Regions from separate parts of the Fructilactobacillus cliffordii genome, predicted to be linked through region 1. Evidence: predicted binding sites of a transcription regulator. Region 1 holds the regulator's gene; each other region holds the start of a gene.
What was found. Region 1 encodes CtsR, which represses protease genes until heat stress. Its sites were predicted from a motif close to TTGGTCAAAAAAGGTCAAANA; they were not measured.
Positions count from the first base shown of each region.

Region 1 (3,274 bases):
AAGTAGCACCCTTCTTGTTGATGATTTGGTAAGCTTTGTTCCGAGTATCATCCTCTAATTCTAAGAGGGTGTCTTTGGAAACACCACGATCAGCAGCGTATTTTACTAACGGAACGTTACCAACGGAAGCTTCGTCGATGTCAGCAAATTCGGAGTCACCGTGTTCACCTAAAATGTAAGCATCAACACTAGCGGGGTCAATGTCAAACTTTTTGGCAACTGCCACCCGGAACCGGCTGGTATCTAAAGAAGTACCGGAACCAAAAACCTTTTCCTTTGGAAAACCAGAAATCTTTTGGGTAGCGTAAGTCAAGATGTCAACTGGGTTAGCGGCTACTAAGAAGATGCCGTCGAAACCGGAGTTAACCACTGGTTTAACGATGGAAGATAAAATCTTTAAGTTCTTGTTAACCAAGTCGAGACGAGTTTCACCCGGTTTTTGGGGAGCACCGGCTGTGATAACCACCAGGTCAGCATCCTTACAATCTGGGTAGTCACCGGAGTAAATGTTTTTGGCAGCCGTAAATGGAATGGCATCTTCCAAGTCCATTGCGTCTCCTTCGGTCCGGTCCTTGTTAATATCAACAATGACAAATTCTTCAGCTAATGCTTGTTGTACCATGGCAAAGGCGTATGATGAACCCACGGCTCCGTCTCCAACCAAAACAACTTTTTGGTGTTTCTTAGTCATAACTGTCATCCTTTCAGTGGTAATAATATTAAGATACAGCTAAATTATAACATTGAAAGTGTTACTTTTCACATACAATTGCAACCGTTTTCGTAAGTACAGCTGGTAAATTTTAATTAGTAAGGAAGAAATGTTTCCAGTAAAATTTGGTCTGAAAAAAGTTCGTGAAAAGTATTGACGGTTTTTCAATCTGATGCTATGATTTAATAGTTGTCAAAACGATGTAACTGTTTTGCTTCTCATTTATGGAAGATTAGCTCAGTTGGGAGAGCGTCTGCCTTACAAGCAGAGGGTCACAGGTTCGAGCCCTGTATCTTCCATTACATGAGCCGTTAGCTCAGCCGGTAGAGCATCTGACTTTTAATCAGAGGGTCGGCAGTTCGAACCTGCCACGGCTCATTTGTAAATGTAAAAATAATAACATGCGGACGTGGCGGAATTGGCAGACGCGCTAGATTTAGGTTCTAGTGTCTTAGCGACGTGGGGGTTCGAGTCCCTTCGTCCGCATCCATTATTTTTGCCGACTTAGCTCAGTTGGCTAGAGCGCGTCACTAGTAATGATGAGGTCGGAGGTTCGAGTCCTCTAGTCGGCATTATGCGGAAGTAGTTCAGTGGTAGAACGCCACCTTGCCATGGTGGAGGTCGCGGGTTCGAATCCCGTCTTCCGCTTTTTTCTATGTTTATGCCGGGGTGGCGGAATTGGCAGACGCACAGGACTTAAAATCCTGCGGTCAGTAATGACCGTACCGGTTCGATCCCGGTCCTCGGCATTTATGCACCTATAGCGCAATTGGATAGAGTGTCTGACTACGAATCAGAAGGTTGCAGGTTCGACTCCTGCTAGGTGCATTTGTTCGGGAAGTAGCTCAGCTTGGTAGAGCACCTGGTTTGGGACCAGGGGGTCGCAGGTTCGAATCCTGTCTTCCCGATTAACTTATTTAAATTAAAAGTATTGGCTAAAGTTAGCCAATACTTTTTTGTATAGTTAATGGTTTGAAAAGGTCCTTTGCTTGTTATTTGCTGTGGATATTATATAATTAAAGTCAACATTAGTCAGAGACGAGATGAACGATATGACACATCACAGCATGTCAGATACAATCGAAGAATATTTAAAGCAATTGTTACTTAGTGCGGATACGGCAGAAGTGGAAATCAGACGTTCAGATATTGCCGACCACTTTGACGTTGTTCCCTCTCAGATTAATTACGTGATTAAAACGCGGTTTACGCTGCGAGACGGCTACGTTGTGCAGAGTAAGCGGGGTGGCGGTGGTTACATTCGGATTGAACAGATTGATCTAGCGAGTGACACGGACGTGTTTGACCAGTTAGTGGCTTCCATTGGAACCCGAATTACCCAAAAAGACGAAGAAGATATTTTGACCACCCTTTATAACAACGGGTTACTTTCAACCCGCGAAGTTAACATGATCTCTTCCATCTTAACTCATGAAGCAATTGCAATTACTGATGCTGAAACAGAAGAAAAAGTGCGAGCAAACGTGCTAACGGCGCTGTTAAGCCGATTACGGTACGAATGCTAACCGAAAGGAGATTTACTTTATGGCAGATTCATTGACTCCGAGTGCCAAACGAGTATTAAACATCGCGCAGGATCAAGCTCGTAGCTTTAAGCATCAAGCAGTGGGGACCGAACACCTCCTGCTGGCGCTGACGCTAGAAAAAACCGGAATTGCCTACGAAACCTTAACGCAGTTGTCCATCACGGATCAAGATGTATTTGAAGAAATTGAACAACGGCTTGGCTACGGTAATCTGGATGCAGAGGATACTACGTACTTAAGTTACTCACCGAAAATGCGTGAAATCATTGCCTTGGCCGCTCGGATTGCCCAACAATACGGCAGCCTAAAGGTCGGACCTGAACACCTGCTGTTGGCTTTAACGACTGACGAAAAGGGAGTTGCTGCCCGAATCATGGCTGGCTTAGGTACCACTCCAGAAGAAGTTCGCAAGATTACGATTCGTAAGATGGGAGTGCCAGATCAGGGCGTGGGCGCTGCGCGTGAACAACAAACTGATGAAAGCCAAACCCCTACGTTGGATTCGTTGGCAAAGGATCTCACTAAGACAGCTCGCGATGGTCAACTGGATCCGATTATCGGTCGGAACCGGGAAATCAGACGGGCCATTCAGGTCTTGAGTCGGCGAACGAAAAATAACCCCGTTTTAATTGGAGAACCAGGGGTCGGAAAGACCGCGATTGCGGAAGGCCTGGCTCAAAAAATTGTTCAAAAGAAGGTTCCGGAGGACATGTTGAACAAGCGGATTATGATGCTGGACATGGGATCCTTAGTGGCTGGAACCAAGTACCGGGGTGAATTTGAAAACCGCTTGAAGAAAGTGATTAACGAAATTCAAACCAGCGGGAACGTAATCCTGTTTGTGGACGAACTGCACACCTTGATTGGGGCTGGTGGAGCTGAAGGAGCGATTGATGCTTCGAATATCTTAAAACCAGCGTTAGCCCGGGGTGAACTCCAAATGATGGGGGCCACTACCTTAGATGAATATCAAAAACACATTGAGTCGGATGCAGCGTTAGAACGCCGCTTTGCC
Region 1 covers NZ_CP097117.1:1,230,208-1,233,481, forward strand. Annotated here, with positions in the region: gene M3M38_RS06025 (L-lactate dehydrogenase) at 1-691, opposite strand, end outside; tRNA gene M3M38_RS06030 (tRNA-Val) at 939-1,011, shown strand; tRNA gene M3M38_RS06035 (tRNA-Lys) at 1,018-1,090, shown strand; tRNA gene M3M38_RS06040 (tRNA-Leu) at 1,116-1,198, shown strand; tRNA gene M3M38_RS06045 (tRNA-Thr) at 1,211-1,284, shown strand; tRNA gene M3M38_RS06050 (tRNA-Gly) at 1,289-1,360, shown strand; tRNA gene M3M38_RS06055 (tRNA-Leu) at 1,376-1,461, shown strand; tRNA gene M3M38_RS06060 (tRNA-Arg) at 1,467-1,540, shown strand; tRNA gene M3M38_RS06065 (tRNA-Pro) at 1,547-1,620, shown strand; gene M3M38_RS06070 (CtsR family transcriptional regulator) at 1,765-2,238, shown strand; gene M3M38_RS06075 (ATP-dependent Clp protease ATP-binding subunit) at 2,258-3,274, shown strand, end outside.

Region 2 (3,274 bases), 460 kb from region 1:
GTCAAGTAAGACAATGGAGTAAGGATTCCGCCGTACTCGTTCCGTTAAGGTGTTACCGTTGTCGTTGTAACCAACGTATCCAGCGGTGGCACCAATCATCTTAGAAACTGCGGTTTCATCTTGGTATTCAGACATGTCCAGCCGGATAATGGAATCTTGGTTGTTAAACATATCCTTAGCCAGTTGTTTTACTAATTCAGTTTTACCAACCCCAGTTGGTCCAACGAAGAGGAAGGATCCAATGGGACGGTTACCATCATCAAAACCAGCCCGGTTCCGCCGAATGGCGTTAACAACGGCATCCACAGCTTCATCTTGGCCGATGATGTGTGATTTGAGCCGACTTCCCATGCCCTTCAAGCGTTCCATATCGTCTGAACTCATTTGTGAAACTGGGATTCCAGTCAAACGTTCTACTGATTCAGCAATGTCAGCAGGAGTGGCCACTGGAGTTTCAGAATTGTCAGACTCATTGTTTAATTGTTTTTCTAATTCTTCAATCCGAGCTTTGTCTTTAGCAGCAGCTTCGAAGTTTTCCGCGTTAGCGTTGTCTTCTTTTCGTTGCTTTGCGGCTTGTAATTCTTTTTCCAGACTAACTTTGTCAGTTACTGGGTGTTTAGCAGCTAAGTGAGCTGCGGTCATGTCAACTAAGTCGATGGCCTTGTCTGGCAATGATCGTTGTGGAATGTATTGTTCTGAGTAGTCAATGGCAGCCTTCAAAGCATCATCAGGTAATTTAACTTGGTGGTGTTCTTCGTAAGACTTCCGAATTCCTTGTAAGATTTCAAAGGTCGTCTTCTTGCTAGGCGCATTAACCACAACGTCATTAAAACGACGGGCCAAAGCAGCGTCTTTCATGATGGTGTTTCGGTATTCATCTTGGGTAGTAGCTCCAATGATTGAGATATCACCACGAGATAAAGCTGGCTTCAAGATGTCAGAAAGCCCCTTGCCACCATTTTCATCCCCAGAAGCACCGGCACCAACGATTTGGTGAATTTCATCAAAGAAGAGAATGACGTTTTTACGTTGTTCAACTTCTTTAACTAACTTTTGAATGTTTTCTTCGTAGGCACCCCGGTATTGAGTTCCGGCTTCTAGAGAAGAAAGGTCAATTGAAATGATTTCCTTGTCCTTGATGGTAGCTGGAACATCACCATTGACAATTTTTTGTGCCAATCCTTCAACGATTGCTGTTTTACCAACTCCGGCATCTCCAACTAAAATCGGGTTGTTTTTAATTCGCCGGCTCAAAATTTCGGCAGTTTCTTGAATTTCTTTGTCCCGACCAATTACGGGATCCAGTAAACCTTGTTTGGCTTCGTCAGTTAAGTTGCGACCGATTTTGTCAAGGTAACTTTCTTGTTTTTGATTTGCTTGTTGATTAGTTTGATTTGGTGTGACATTGTGTTGTCCAGTTTGGCCAGGAATCTGACCAGTGCGGCGCATTTCGGCCACTTGTTCTGGAGTTAATTCATGTCCGTTAACGACGTAACGAGCATTGGGGTTGTTCCCCATGTTGTTAAAAAAGCTGTTAAATAAGTCATCCATTCCGTTGTTTCCGAATGGGTCATTTCCAAAATTACTTGGCATAGAAAATCCTTCTTTCCTAAGTTTTTGAGAAAGCAATTAGATGATTTCCCGACAGAGATTTAAATTAATCTCTATGTTTAAAGTTTAACCTTTCTTAACCAAAAAGAACAGTAATTAGCTTGCAAAAGTCAAAAAAAGTCAAAATTTAGGCAAAATCTGGGGTTAAATTCAAGCATCATGGGGAACACGCCCAACTTAATGTTTTAAAATCTACTTTTGTTTGGTAAACTGTAACTATTGTTGTTTGGACTTTATGTAGAAAAAGGAGATTATCCGTATGGACGAAAGTCGATTAGATCGTGATCAACGGCCCCAACGATCACATCGAACCCGCAACATTATTTTGACGATTATTTTGGTCCTTTTGGTTGGTGGAATAGCCTTTGGATCTTATAAATACTTTGCTGTCAAAAACGCTGTTAACAAGGCTTATAACAGTGCTGGGTTACAAAAAGAACGTGATACCAATGCATTATTGAAGAACAAAAAACCGATTTCCATTTTACTCATGGGAACCGATACGGGGGAACTGGGTCGGACTTACAAAGGTCGGACGGATACCATGATGGTAGTTACCATCAACCCGAATACACATAAGACGTTGATTACCAGTATTCCACGGGATACGGCGGTTAACATCCCAGGCTATCCAGACCAATCACCCGCTAAGATTAACGCTGCCTATGCTTATGGAAGTGCTAAGACTGCTATTCAGACGGTGCAAAAGATGTTGAATATCCCGATTGATTATTATGCCATGATTAACATGCGTGGGTTAGTGCAAGTGGTTGATCAAGTGGGGGGTGTAACCATCTCTCCTGAATTAACCTTTGATTACGAAGGTTATCATTTTACAAAGGGGCAACCCACTAAAATGGATGGGAAAAAGGCCTTGGCTTACTCCCGGATGCGTTATGACGATCCTCGAGGTGATTTCGGTCGGGAACAGCGCCAACGGCAATTACTTGAAGGGGTAGTTACTAAGAGTGGATCCGTAACTTCATTACTAAATCAAGGTTTCATCGATTCTATTGCTAAAAACACGCAAACCGATTTGCAATTTTCTGATTTATCTGCGATTGCAACCGGCTACCTTTCTGCTCGCAAGAACATTGAAAATACTTACTTAAGTGGTCAGTCTGGAGAGGTAATTGGAGGACAAGATATGGAAGTTACTCCGCAATCACAACTTCAAAAAACAACGGATCAGATTAGAAACAGCTTAGATCTTCCTAAGGCCACCACGGGAGACATTGCTTTAAATTAAAAGGGAAGGATTAATTGATGGAATACTCTAAATTTAAGTATTTTTTGTTTCTTTTGAATCTCTTTCTCAATAATAAATTATTTATTGCACTGATAACGATCGTGGTTGTGTTTGGTCTTTTGGCATTTTTCATTTATGACTACAGAGCAAATGGCCCTGTTTTAAATGAACATCATTCGCCTAACCATCGCTTTAGACATAGTCGTAAAAGTATTTTTGAAACGCACAGCTGGGTTAAATCACTTTTTCTGATTATCCCAGCCTTTCTATTACTTTCTCTATTTGTTTTTAAAAATAGCTTAACGAATATCGATGCTCCAGACGTTGTTGTTCCAAATTCCAAACCGGAGTTAGTTGCGACTGGGATCGTTAACCGGATTAATCCTCGTGCCCATCAAGCAGAAATATTCGTCA
Region 2 covers NZ_CP097117.1:769,971-773,244, reverse strand. Annotated here, with positions in the region: gene M3M38_RS03915 (ATP-dependent Clp protease ATP-binding subunit) at 1-1,593, opposite strand, end outside; gene M3M38_RS03910 (LCP family glycopolymer transferase) at 1,871-2,860, shown strand; gene M3M38_RS03905 (cytochrome c oxidase subunit II) at 2,878-3,274, shown strand, end outside.
Region 2: the regulator CtsR is predicted to act here: its motif matches at 1,675-1,695, upstream of M3M38_RS03915 (ATP-dependent Clp protease ATP-binding subunit).

Region 3 (3,274 bases), 110 kb from region 1:
TCGAAGTTAACCTATGACATGGATAAAAATTTGTAAGCACAAAGGCTTCAGCTAGCAGCTGAAGCCTTTTTTGGTGTGCTTAGATTGAAATTTTAACCACAAAAAAACCCGTAACTCATCAGAGTTGCGGGTTTTGCGGTCATTATTGTGCTGTTACGTGAATTTGATCATCTTTGATATCGGCCACCAATTTCTTGGTTTCCGGATGATCTAAGAGGTAACTCGCGGTCGGGTCTTCAATTTGTTCTTGAATAACCCGACGTAATGGTCGAGCTCCCATGGCCGGATCGTAGCCTAATTCAACTAATTTTTGCTTAGCCGGTTGGGTAACCGCCACGTTAATGCCAGCGTCTTGCAGGTTCTGGTTCATGTCGTCTAACATGAGGTCCACAATCTTAACCAAGTTGCTCTGGCTTAACTGGTTAAACTCAACGATGCCGTCAAACCGATTTAAGAATTCGGGTTTGAAGTAGGCACCCAGTTTGTCTAAGACGGAGTGAGTCTTGCCGTTTGCTTCTGCACCAAATCCGACGTTTGAACCAGCGTTGGTCCCGGCGTTACTGGTCATGATGATGACCGTGTCCTTGAAGGAAACCGTTCGACCTTGTGAATCGGTTAGGCGGCCGTCATCTAACACCTGTAAGAAGGTGTGCAGAACGTCTGGATGAGCTTTTTCAATTTCATCAAACAGAATCAAGCTGTACGGGTGCCGTCGTACTTTTTCGGTTAACTGACCAGCTTCGTCGTACCCAACGTAACCCGGTGCAGCTCCAATTAATTTGGCAACCGATTGTGGTTCTCGGTATTCAGACATATCAAACCGAATCAAAGCATCTTTAGAACCAAAGAGTTGGTTGGCTAATTGCTTAGCTAACTCAGTCTTTCCGACTCCAGTTGGACCGACGAAGAGGAAGGAGCCAATTGGTCGACCAGACTTATTAAAGCCGATCCGATTTCTTTGAATGGCCTTCGCTACTTGGGAAACCGCTTCGTCTTGTCCAATCACGTTTTCTTCTAAGTTGTGGTCCAACTGCTTGAGTTGTTCTTTTTCTTGATCTTCCAAGTCACCCACAGGAATGTCGGTGATTTCTTCGACCACTTGTTGCATGTCTTTTTCCGTAACCGTGTTGTTATTGGTGTTGTAGTTTTTTGCACCCCGGTCTCGTTGTGCTTCTAATTGCTTTTCTTGGTCGCGATAGAAAGCAGCTTGTTCATAATCTTCCTTATGAAGGGCGGCTTCCTTTTGCTTCTCCGCTTGGGCAATCTCTTTTTCGATGGACTGGGGATCAATGATGTTGAGCGTTAAATTCTTTCGTGATCCCGTTTCATCCATTAAATCAATGGCCTTATCTGGTAAGAATCGATCATGAATGTAACGGTTAGAAAGATTGACGGCTGCTTCAATCGCCTTGTCCGTGTAGTGAACGAGGTGGTAATCCTCATAGTTCTTTTGCAAGCCTTGTAAAATCTTAACGGCTTGTTCTGGACTAGGTTCGTTGACCATGATGGGTTGGAACCGGCGGGCGAGGGCCGAGTCCTTTTCAATTTCGCGGTATTCCTTCAGTGTGGTGGAACCAATTAACTGAAAGTCACCCCGGGCAAGGGATGGCTTCAAAACGTTACCGGCATCCAAGCCACCTTCAGAGTTACCTGCTCCTATAATTTCATGAATTTCATCAATGAAGAGAATAATGTTAGAATCAGCTTTAACCTCTTTAATCAGTTGCTGCATTTTCTTTTCAAATTGACCTCTAATTCCGGTTCCTTGAATAATCGAAACCATGTCAATCTGGATGATCCGCTTGCTTTGCAATTTTTGCGGCACCGTTCCATCTGCAATCTTTTGGGCTAAGCCTTCCACAATTGCCGTTTTTCCGACACCAGCTTCTCCAATCAATACTGGGTTATTTTTGGAACGCCGGTTTAAGACCTCGATTGCCCGTGCCGTTTGTTCATCCCGGCCAATCACGGGATCTAGTTTTCCTGCCCGTGCGAGCTTGGTTAAATCAGTTCCATAAGTAGCTAAAATTCCCTTTTGATCGTTGTTACCGTTACTACCTTGCGTTCCGGTAGCACCGTTTTGATTACTTCCTTGCATGGAGCGAATTAAATCATCAAGATTTCCAAATCCGTATGCACCTTGTTGTCCTTCCATGGTACAACCTCCTTTTAATCAATGTTCATCTTTGACCTTTGTTGACTTTTGTTTGTGTTTATTATTATACTCACCTCGAATTTGGTTTCAAGTATTTACATCTCTGGGAAAATTGAGGAGCAATTATGGTAAAATAAATGAGGAAACAGAAAGGAAGCGAATCCAATCGAAGCAACGAAGGAAGCGTTTACAGAAAAACTAGAACAGCTGCAAAACGGAACCATTCAGGAGCTTACCGTACAACCGGATCAGTTCTTTGTTTTCCAGCAAGCTTTCATGGATTATCCCACTAGAAAACGAGTGGTCGGAACCGCGTTTGAAAACGGCGTGGTGGTGTATCACTACGCAGCGGATAATTAAGGAAAGTTTAATAATCTGCGCTAAGGCGCAAAAACTTGTATTTTGACCGATATATTGGTACTCTTAGAGTATAAATATGGTTAACAAAGGGGTGCGTTTATTATGGAAAAACGTCAATTTAAAATCACTGCAGAAACTGGGATTCATGCTCGTCCGGCTACTTTTTTGGTGCAAACCGCCAGTAAATTCGACTCTAACATTACGTTAGAATATGAAGACAAGACGGTTAACTTAAAGTCAATCATGGGAGTTATGTCACTTGGGGTCGGTCAAAACGCAGTGATTACCATCACTGCTGATGGTGACGATGCTAAGGATGCCTTAGAAGCTATCGCCAAAACCATGAAAGAAGAAGGCCTAATCGAATAGTCGATTTTTGGGTTCAAAAGAGTTGCTCCGGCAACTCTTTTTCTTTGGGTTCATAGTTTGCAAACCACCTGGGAAACCAATATAATTTAGTTGTTTATCGTCAATTTGAAAGGGTGAACCGGCGCTTGAATATCGGCTTATTTACAGATACATATTTTCCCCAAGTTAGTGGAGTGGCAACTTCCATTAAAACGTTAAAGGATGAATTAGAACGACGGGGTAATCATGTTTATATCTTTACGACCACGGATCCAAATGCGGATGAGAAACAGGAAGCAGGGATTTACCGCTTCTCAAGCATTCCGTTTATTTCGTTTACAGAACGACGGATTGCAGTTCGGGGGCTTTTTCAGGCCACCCAAATTGCGAAGGGATTGGATTTAGACTTGG
Region 3 covers NZ_CP097117.1:1,342,846-1,346,119, forward strand. Annotated here, with positions in the region: gene M3M38_RS06675 (C69 family dipeptidase) at 1-36, shown strand, start outside; gene M3M38_RS06680 (ATP-dependent Clp protease ATP-binding subunit) at 143-2,155, opposite strand; gene M3M38_RS06685 (phosphocarrier protein HPr) at 2,618-2,884, shown strand; gene M3M38_RS06690 (glycosyltransferase family 4 protein) at 3,010-3,274, shown strand, end outside.
Region 3: the regulator CtsR is predicted to act here: its motif matches at 2,184-2,204, upstream of M3M38_RS06680 (ATP-dependent Clp protease ATP-binding subunit).